3 regions of the Neorhizobium sp. P1_A6 genome follow, and region 2 is predicted to be linked to each of the others. Evidence: riboswitches for the same ligand, from Rfam matches in the RefSeq annotation. Region 2 holds a riboswitch; each other region holds the start of a gene.
The links. Region 2 has a riboswitch for cobalamin ahead of AC1D3C_RS23605 (DUF1636 family protein). Riboswitches for the same ligand answer to the same signal wherever they lie in the genome.
Positions count from the first base shown of each region.

Region 1: linked by a shared signal. The riboswitch ahead of bluB (5,6-dimethylbenzimidazole synthase) and the one ahead of AC1D3C_RS23605 (DUF1636 family protein) in region 2 are both predicted to bind cobalamin.
Region 3: linked by a shared signal. The riboswitch ahead of AC1D3C_RS05875 ((2Fe-2S) ferredoxin domain-containing protein) and the one ahead of AC1D3C_RS23605 (DUF1636 family protein) in region 2 are both predicted to bind cobalamin.

Region 1 covers NZ_JBFTZM010000003.1:185,929-189,184, reverse strand. The annotation lists gene AC1D3C_RS07770 (NAD+ synthase) at 1-95, shown strand, start outside; gene AC1D3C_RS07765 (TolB family protein) at 105-941, shown strand; cobalamin riboswitch at 969-1,160, shown strand; gene bluB (5,6-dimethylbenzimidazole synthase) at 1,255-1,941, shown strand; gene AC1D3C_RS07755 (hypothetical protein) at 1,942-2,643, opposite strand; gene AC1D3C_RS07750 (NADP-dependent malic enzyme) at 2,792-3,256, opposite strand, start outside.
Region 2 covers NZ_JBFTZM010000013.1:137,193-140,448, reverse strand. The annotation lists gene AC1D3C_RS23615 (CbtA family protein) at 1-440, opposite strand, end outside; gene AC1D3C_RS23610 (CbtB domain-containing protein) at 454-639, opposite strand; cobalamin riboswitch at 677-905, opposite strand; cobalamin riboswitch at 965-1,203, shown strand; gene AC1D3C_RS23605 (DUF1636 family protein) at 1,312-1,722, shown strand; gene cobW (cobalamin biosynthesis protein CobW) at 1,719-2,756, shown strand; gene cobN (cobaltochelatase subunit CobN) at 2,774-3,256, shown strand, end outside.
Region 3 covers NZ_JBFTZM010000002.1:367,473-370,728, reverse strand. The annotation lists gene aztD (zinc metallochaperone AztD) at 1-855, shown strand, start outside; cobalamin riboswitch at 1,002-1,196, shown strand; gene AC1D3C_RS05875 ((2Fe-2S) ferredoxin domain-containing protein) at 1,296-2,084, shown strand; gene AC1D3C_RS05870 (ABC transporter substrate-binding protein) at 2,102-3,256, shown strand, end outside.

The DNA of each region.
Region 1 (3,256 bases), on a different contig from region 2:
AGCGGCGCCAATCGGCGCCGGGCGTCAAGATCACCAAGAAGAATTTTGGCCGCGATCGGCGCTATCCGATCACCAACCGTTTCCGCGATCGATAGGAGAGGATCATGGCCCCGCGCAGCTCCGTCGAGATCTTCAATATCCGGACGAGGGCGATGCGGGTGGTCTGGCAGACGGAAGCCCTGTTCGAGGCGCCCAACTGGTCGCCGGACGGGCGCTACCTGATGCTCAACAGCGAGGGCCTGATCTATCGTCTGTCACCGGCGGGTGATGACGGGCCTGAACCGGTCGATACCGGCTTTGCCCGCCAATGCAACAACGACCACGGCATTTCGCCGGACGGTTCGCTGATCGCCATTTCCGACAAGGTCGAGTTCGGCAAGTCGACGATCTATGTGCTTCCCGCCGGCGGCGGCGTGCCGCGGCTGGTGACCCGGAATCTGCCGTCCTATTGGCATGGCTGGTCGCCGGACGGAAAAAACTTCGCCTATTGCGGCATCCGCGGCGACGAGTTCGACATCTATACCATCGGCATCGAAGGTGGCGCAGAGACGCGGCTGACATTCGGCGAGGGCCGCAATGACGGGCCAGACTATTCGCCGGATGGAAAATGGATCTACTTCAATTCCAGTCGCACCGGGCTGATGCAGATCTGGCGCGTCCCGGCCGCAGGCGGCGTCGCGGAGCGGATCACCGACGGCGGTTACGGCGACTGGTTTCCACATCCGTCACCGAAGGGTGACAAGATCGTCTTTGTCTCCTACGACGCCGATGTCTTCGACCATCCGCGCGATCTTGACGTCCGCGTCAGGCTGATGGACATGGACGGCGGCAATGTCGAAACGCTGTTCGAGCTTTTCGGCGGGCAAGGCACGATGAATTCGCCGAACTGGTCGCCTGATGGCGATGAGTTTGCCTATGTGCGCTATTTCCCTGTCGCATGAACGCCTTGCGCCGAAGATAGCGTGAGGGCATAAACAATCCTGTAAGGTGCCGGCGACAAGCCGGAGAATCGGGAATCCGGGGTGGAACCGGAACGTGCCCAACGCTGTGAGGTGGACGCTCGGCCGCAGGATTTTAAAGCCACTGGGATTTTTCCGGGAAGGCGGCGGTGCAGGCGGATGAAGCCAAGTCAGAAGACCGGCCTGACAAGATAGACCAGCCCGCGCGGACGGCGGAAAGGTTTCGAACCTCTTTTTGCCCAAAGGCTTCAAGCCGGGAAGGCAAGGGAGCGACGGCATTGTTGGGGACTTGACGATGCAGACTGATCCTTTCGCGCATGCCTTGCTGCCTGCAGGCGAGTTTTCCAAGGTCGAACGCGCCGCCGTCTACCGGGCGATCGAGACACGCCGCGACGTGCGCGACCAGTTCCTGCCCGATCCGCTGCCGGACGACTTGGTGATGCGGCTGCTCGGCGCCGCCCATGCCGCACCCTCGGTCGGCTTCATGCAGCCCTGGAATTTCATCCTCATCCGCGATCCGGCGGTACGCGAGGCCGCCCGGGCCGCCTTTTCGCGTGCGAATGACGAGGCCGTGGAGATGTTTGCCGAGGAAAGCCGCGACCTCTATCGCAGTCTCAAGCTCGAAGGCATCGTCAAGGCGCCGCTGTCGATCTGCGTCACCTGCGATCCGGACCGCGCCGGTCCGGTCGTGCTCGGCCGGACCCATAATCCGCGCATGGATGCCTATTCGACCGTCTGCGCCGTGCAGAACCTCTGGCTGGCGGCAAGGGCCGAGGGCGTCGGTGTCGGCTGGGTCAGCATTTTCCGCGACGAGGACGTGCGCGGGCTGCTCGGCATTCCCGACCGCGTCGAGATCGTCGCCTGGCTCTGCCTCGGTTACGTCGATCGGCTCTACGGCGAACCCGAACTGGCGCTCAAGGGCTGGCGCCAGCGCTTGGGCCTGGACGCGCTGATCTTTCAGGACCGATGGAACGGCCGCTGACTATTGCTGCGGCTGCGGTCCTGCCGATTTCGGATTGGTGAGATCGATACCCGCTTCGGGCAGGAAGGTCGGCCCGACGGTGCGCACCTTTTTGCTTGGGTCGTATGGCCGCTCCGGCGGTGGTGTGAGCACTGGCGGCGGGACTGCGGTCGCCTGCGGCTTTTGCGGCGGGTGGGTGCGCAGGTTGGTAATTCCGGAATAAGGCTCCTCTTGCCTGGGAAGCTCGATGCCCGGCACCTTTCGCTTGTCGTCGACTACAGGCGGCAGCGGCTCGAAAGAAGGGATGCAGCGCTGTTCGCGAATGGCGGCGAGAATGGCATTCCGCTCTTCCGAGGGCAGGATCATCTGCCGCGAACCGTTGCGCTCTGCCATCAGCGTGTCGCGGCTCTGCTCCATTCTTCCCAGCGCATCCCGCATCTGGCCGCAGACCTCGGCATTGGGGCCGCCGAGAACTACGACGCTGCCGTTGCCGCAGCCGGCGCGGCGCATGTCGACCCGCAGTTCACGGATGTCGGCATTATATTCGCCGAGCTGCTGGGCGTAGGAGCGCGCCGCAGACGTGTTGCCGATGATTTCCGGGCTGTTTCCAAGTTTCCGGTAAAGCGCTGCGCAAACGGCGGGGTCTCCCGCCAGCGCTGCGGCAGGCAAAAACAAGAGCGGTATGGTCAGCAGGCCGCGAAGCGGTATCGGCAATTCCGGCATCCTCTCCTTTAGTTAGTAGAAGATGCCATCATGGAACGTGCCGGTTGATAATCTCATAAAGCCGCGATCACCGCACGGTGAAATCTATCCAGGGGCCGGCTGAGCCCCGGGCGGGGCTCAAATCATCGCATCGAGAGAATTATGCAACTCAGGATTGAAATTGCAGATTGGGTTGCGATGCTTCCACGACGGCGAGCGCCGCCATGTTCACCACGCCGCGCGACGTGACCGAGGACGACAGGATATGCGCCGGTTGGGCCGCCCCGAGAAGGATGGGGCCGACATGCAGGGCGTCCGTGAGGTTGCGGACGAGACCAAGCGAGATGTTTGCCGCATCGAGGTTCGGGAAAACCAGCAGGTTGGCTTCGCCGGTCAGCGAACTGTCCGGCATGGCCCGCTTGCGCAGCGTTTCCGACAATGCCGAACCACCTTGCATTTCGCCGTCCACTTCCAGCTCCGGCGCCCGCTGGCGCACCAGCTTCAGGGCAGCCCGCATCTTCTGCGCACTCTCGGAATCGCGCGAGCCGAAATTCGAGTGGCAGATCAGCGCCGCCTTCGGGGTGATGCCGAACCGGCGGATTTCCTCTGCCGCCAGAATGGTGATCTCGGCAAT
Region 2 (3,256 bases):
AGTTCCGCAGCCGGCATGCCGGGCAGTTCCGGCGGCAGGCCGAGGCCGGGTGCAAGGATGACGGTGAGAAAGCCGGCAATGCCGAACATCAGGCCACCGCGCCAGCCCTTGAAGCCGCCGAACGCTTCCGAAGCAGCGATCAGGACGAGGGCAAAACCGATAGCCGACAGCATGTCCGCCGCAAGCGTGTAAATGAAACGTTCGAAGCCATCGGCGGGAGCCCAGGCCTCTTCGCCGTGGTGATGCTCGGCGGCGGATGCCGTGGCACCTGCGGCAGGTGCAGCGTCATGGCTGTGGCCGGCCTCGGGCGCAGCATTTTCAAACACCTCGGCCCGCAGGATCAGCGGCACGGTGGAGAAGCTCTGCATCACGGTCAGCAGCAGTCCGGACAAAAGCCCGGCGATCACCGCCGTGAAGACGATGTTGCGAAACAACGACATTTGGGAGAACTCCTCAGTGGCAGGGGAAGGCGAGCGAGTGGCGCGTGTCATGCGCGGCATTGTGGACGACTTCCAGATGCGAGAAGCCGACAAAGCCAACGATGAACAGGCCGAGCAGGGCCGTCATGCTGAGGGGAATGATCTTCGAGGCGGAAATGGTGACTGCAGTTGCAGTAGTTGCAGTAGAATTCGTAACCATGGTCTCGTCCTTTCGCCCTCCACCCGAGGGCCGTTCACGTTCTTTGTCGCCTCTGGCAGGTCTCCTGGCTCGCGGATCGGACGCCTTCTCCCGCCTTCCCAGAAGTCCGTTGGCCGGATTTCCCAGTGGCATGACGGCCGGACGGCCGTTTTGGTCGAAGACTTTCCGCTTACAGTTGCGGGGGCAGCCGCGGGTTGGACGGCAGAATTCCGTCGCACCGCATTCCCTCTAAAACCCTTTCGGGCACCATAGGCTCGGTCACTATAGACGAATTCGGCGTCACGGCAATCGCCTTTGCGACGCATTGACATGGGCCTGCGACCGGGCTTACTTGAAGAGAGATGGTCCCTTTCCGGCAACGGGGAGGGCTAAGAGAGAATGCGGTGCGATCCCTTTTCAGGATCAATGCCGCGGCTGCCCCCGCAACTGTAGGCGGCGAGCCATTGCCTAAAACGGCCATTTGGCCGTCAAGCCACTGGGAAATCCGGCCAACGGACTTCTGGGAAGGCAGGCAAATGGCGACGACCCGCGAGCCAGGAGACCTGCCGTCCGATTCATTTTGCTTCACCGGGCGGGGTGCTCCGGAGGAAGTTTCTCGATCACCGCAGAGGGATTTTCGACCTTCTGCTCCGCGCCCCGATTTTTCGACCCCGGCGGGAACGCGGCTGACCGATGAGTGACCACCGACCAGATGATCCGGCAACCGCCGGCTCGGCAGATGTGACGATTTTCGTCTGCACCAATTGCCGCGACGCATCCGACGGCGAAGTCCGGCCGGGCATCGCGCTGATCGCGGCGCTGCGTGAAGCAGCAAGCGGCAAACCGCTGGCGGTCAAGCCGGTCACCTGCCTTGCCAATTGCGAAAAAAGCCCGAGTGCCGCCTTCAACCACAAGAGCGGCTGGTCCTATGTCTTCGGCCATCTGTCGCTCGACAATGTCGAGGATATCGTCACCGGCGCGATGATGCTGGCCGAGGACGAGCGCGGTTTCCTTCCCCTTCGCGGCCGCCCGACCTGCCTGCGCGGCAAGGGCATGACGGCCCGTATTCCACCCTTTCATCACCATGAGGACATGCCATCATGAGCGTTTCGTTCGACCGCGTTCCCTGCACCGTCGTTACCGGGTTTCTGGGAGCCGGCAAGACCACGCTGATCCGCAACCTGATCGAAAACCTGAAGGGTAAGCGGCTGGCGATCATCGTCAACGAATTCGGCGATGTCGGCATCGACGGAGACGTCCTGAAGGGCTGCGGCATCGAAAGCTGCCCGGAAGACAACATCATCGAGCTTGCCAACGGCTGCATCTGCTGCACCGTGGCGGACGATTTCGTGCCGGCGATCGACCGTATCCTGGCCATCGAACCCCGCGTCGATCACATCCTCATCGAGACCTCCGGCCTTGCGTTGCCGAAGCCCCTCGTCCAGGCGTTCCAGTGGCCTGACGTCAAGGCACGGGTGACGGTCGATGCGGTGATAGCCGTGGTCGACGGACTGGCGCTCGCCGAAGGCCGCGTTGCCGACGATCACGAGGCGCTGGAAGCGCAGCGCGACGCGGACGGCTCGATCGACCATGACGATCCGGTCGAGGAAGTGTTCGAGGACCAGGTCGCCTGCGCCGACATGATCGTGCTCACCAAGAGCGACCTCCTGGATGCTGCCGGCCTCGCGACCGCCAGGGATCGCGTTTCCGCGCATCTGCCACGTGCCGTGAAAATCGTCTCGGCCGCCAATGGCGCCATAGATCCCGCCGTACTGATTGGCCTCGGCCTCGCCGTCGAAGACGATATCGAAAACCGCAAGACCCATCACGACGGCGAACTCGACCACGATCACGACGATTTCGACAGCTTTGTCGTCGATCTGGCCGCCGTCACCGATGCCGAACAGCTCGCCGCCCGCATTTCTGCAACGGCCGAAGCCGAAAACGTGCTGCGCATAAAAGGCTTCGTGGAAGTCGCGAACAAGCCGATGCGCCTGCAGGTTCAGGCGGTAGGATCGCGCGTGAACCACTATTTCGACCGTGCCTGGGCACCCGGCGAAGCGCGGACAAGCCGCCTCGTCGTGATCGGCGAAAAAGGCATCGACCGCGCCGCGATCGAAAGGATGCTGGCCGCATAAGAAGGCCCGAGGGAAGGATGCACATACTCGCCACCACATCGTCGTCGCTTGACGACCTCATCGAACCGGTCGACCTCAATCAGTCGCCGGCCGACGTGGTGGTGCTATCCTTTTCCGGCAGCGACCTGAACGGCGTTGCGGCCGTCTGGGGTCCGGATTTGACAAGCCTCCGCCTCACCAATCTCTCCGACCTTCGCCATCCTATGTCGGTCGATCTTTGGATCGAGAAGACGGCTACCCAGGCCAAGGTCATCCTCGTGCGCATTCTCGGCGGTTACGACCGCTGGGCTTATGGCGTGGAAGAACTTTCGCACATGGCGAAGCGGAAAAAGATCGCGCTGGCGCTGCTGCCCGGCGAATGCAGCATCCGCGACGAACGGCTGACCGTCGCCTCGACCGTTTCGGAAGACCGGATCGCCGGCATCCTGAGCTGTTTCCGCGAAGGCGGGCCGGCCAACATGCGGCTTCTGGCGAGGTTGCTGACGACGCTGGCCGAGGGC
Region 3 (3,256 bases), on a different contig from region 2:
GTTCCGCATGACGACCATGCGATCCTCTTCTACGATCGAGGCGGCAAGGCGGATATCATCGACGAAGCGGCTCTTCTCGAAGGCAGGGCTGACGTGAAGACAATCGACACGACGAAGCCGCATCACGGCGTAGCGGTAACGATGGGTCGTTTCGTGCTGGTGTCGGTTCCAAACACCGAAGTCGAAACCAAGCCCGACGAACTGCCGCCGCGGGTCGGACTTCGCGTCGTTGACGAGACGGGCAGGCAGCTCGGCGACGTCGCGAAATGCACCGATCTTCACGGCGAGGCCACTTCATCCCTGCTGGTTGCTTTCGGTTGCAAGGAAGGCGTTCTTGTCGCCCGTCCTGGCGGACTTGATGGACCGAAACTGGAAATGCTCGCTTACCCATCTGACATGCCGAAAGGTTCGACTGGTACCTTGCTTGGCGGTAAGGCAATGCAGTTCTTCCTCGGCAACTACGGCGAGGACAAAATCGTCCTGATCGATCCGGACAGCGAGAAGCACTTCCGGCTGATCGCCCTGCCCACCCGCCGCGTCGACTTCCTGCTGGACCCAGCAACGCCGCGCAGTGCCTACATCCTGACGGAGGACGGTGATCTTCATGTGCTGGATGTGATCAAGGGCGAGATCGTTCGCAAGGGAAAAGTCACCGAGCCCTACAGCAAGGACGGTCACTGGCGTGATCCGCGGCCGCGTCTTGCCGTCGCGGACGGTCATGTCGCCATCACCGATCCGCGGCATTCGCTGGTTCGCATCGTCGATGCGGAGAGCCTGAAGGAAGTCCGCACGATCCCCGTCGAAGGAAAACCCTTTACGATCGTTGCCGTCGGCGGCTCCGGTGCCTCGCATTGAGGCGATATCCTTCGGTCCGCAATTGCAACGGCAGTTCCGGACCAGATCGTTTCATCGGGAGATGACGATGCAACATGCCCTCCCCGGCTCCTGATCACCTGCGAGACGACGGGTTGAGGTGCAGCGTTGACAGGCAGAGGAGGCCGTGTAAGTTCGCGGCGTCAAGGTTCTTCCGTCCTCGGACGGAAGCTAAGAGGGAATCCGGTCAAAACCGGAGCTGTCCCGCAACTGTGAGCGGTGAGCCCTTCGCCCAACATGTCACTGGCAGCCAATGCCGGGAAGACGGGCGATCAAGGCTTTGACCCGCGAGCCAGGAGACCTGCCTGACGATAGAAGTTCCGTGGTCGGGGTGTGCCACAGGAATGACGGTTTCGTCGGGCTATCTGTGCCTGCCGGAACCTTCATTTTTGCTGCCTCCTCCTTTGAGTGAGACGAAGGCAGTGAAACCACAGGGATTATCCTCCCAGAACGTATCCGGGCGCGCCGTCCTGCTGATTGCGAAATCCGCCTTTGCGGCATCGCCGCATCTGGAAATGCAACGGCTCGCAAAACTTGCAGCTGGCGTGACCGGAGCCGGAACGGTTCGGGTCGCCTTTACCGAACAGGGTACCCCCTCCCTGCGCGACGCGCTGTCCGATCTGCTCGACGAGGATGCCGAAACCGTCGTTATCGTGCCGCTCGTCCTGCCCATGGAGCCGAGCTTCCTTATCTGGCTGACGAAATCGCTGAAGCGCTGGAAAGCGGCCGATAGCCGGCGCTGGCCGGCCCTTTCGATCACCCGGGATATCGCCTCGAGCACGTTGATGGCGCGGCTGATAGGCGAACTGCTCGAAACCGCCGAAGCACTGGACGTGCCGCAGACCGACACGCCGCCCGTTGCCGAGGGATCGCTCGTGCCGGCCCAGAAACGCCGCGTGCTCGTCTGCCAGGGCGGTCCCTGCAACGCGGCCGGAGCCGATGTGATCTGGGGACATCTGCGCAACCAGCAGGAGCGGCAGAACCTGCGCACTGCCGGCGACGGCACGATGACCGCAAAATCCACCTGTCTCGGTCCCTGCAATCTGGCGCCCGTGCTGCAGGTATTTCCGGAAGGAACCTATTACGGCGGCGTCAACGAAGATGCGATCGACCGGATCATCGGCGAGCACCTACTCGGCGGTGGGATCGTCGAGGACTTCGCCTATCACCCAACGGGCCGCAAGCAGCGGCTTCGCACCCCATCCGAATAGAACAAGAGGAAAGAGAATTGACGTCGCACACTCTATCGCGCCTGGCCGCCGCCTGGCTCAGTGCCGCCATCTTTGTCACCGCAGGCACTGTCTTTGCAGCCGAGCCGGTTCGCGTCGGCGCCACCTACATCACCAGTGGCACGGACCCGGCCAAGGGCTCGAACGGCTGGGCGCTGGTCAGCCACGGGGTCGGCGAGAACCTCTTCACCGTCGATCGGGACGGCAAGCTCGTGCCTGAACTGGCCGAAAAGGCGCAGCGCACCGGCGACCTGACCTGGACCGTGACCCTGAAACACGGCCGCCTGTTTTCCGACGGCACGCCGGTGACAGCCAAAGCGCTGGCGGCGGGTTTCGACAACACATTTGCCAGCAACAAGGCGGCGCTCGCCACCGGTGGCAAGCTGACATTCGAGGCGGCCGACGACCTGACGCTGAAGGTGACAACCGAAAAGCCGGCGCCTTTCATCCAGGCGCTCTTCGCCGAATGGCCGCTGATCGCGTACAAACCCACCGCGGCCGGCAACGCCGTCTTCAGCGGTCCTTATCGAATCTCGGGCTTCAAGGCGGATGCCTCAATCACGCTCGAGCCTAACGCGCATTTTGCCGGCGCCGACAAGCGTTCGCCGGTTAATTTCCGCAAGTTCGGTGATGCGCAGACCCTGACGCTGGCGCTGGAAGCCGGCGAGCTCGATTTGGCTTTCGGCTTGCCGTCGGAAGTCGTGAGCCGGCTCCAGACAAACCCTGATCTGGCGATCAAGCCGTTCCCGGTCGGATACCAGTATCTCGCTTTCTTCAACACTGCCCGGCCGCCGATGGATGATGTGAAAGTGCGCCAGGCGATCGATCTGGCCTTCGACCGCAAGGAGCTTGCCACCGCGATCAACGGTGGCGACCCCGCCACCGGCGCCTACGCCTCCTATTTCCCCTTTGCGGGCAGAGAGGCACGCCCGACCGACCCTGCCAAGGCCGCAGCGCTTCTCGACGAAGCCGGCTGGGCAAAAGGCAGCGGCGGCATGCGCGAAAAAGGCGGCAAGCCGCTGCGTCTGCTGGTCATAACCTATCCGCAGCGTCCTGATCTCGTCACCATGCTGCCGGTGGTCAAGGCGGAACTCGCAAAGATCGGCATCGCCATCGATACGCAGGTGGTGGAAAACATCCAGCAGATGGCTGCG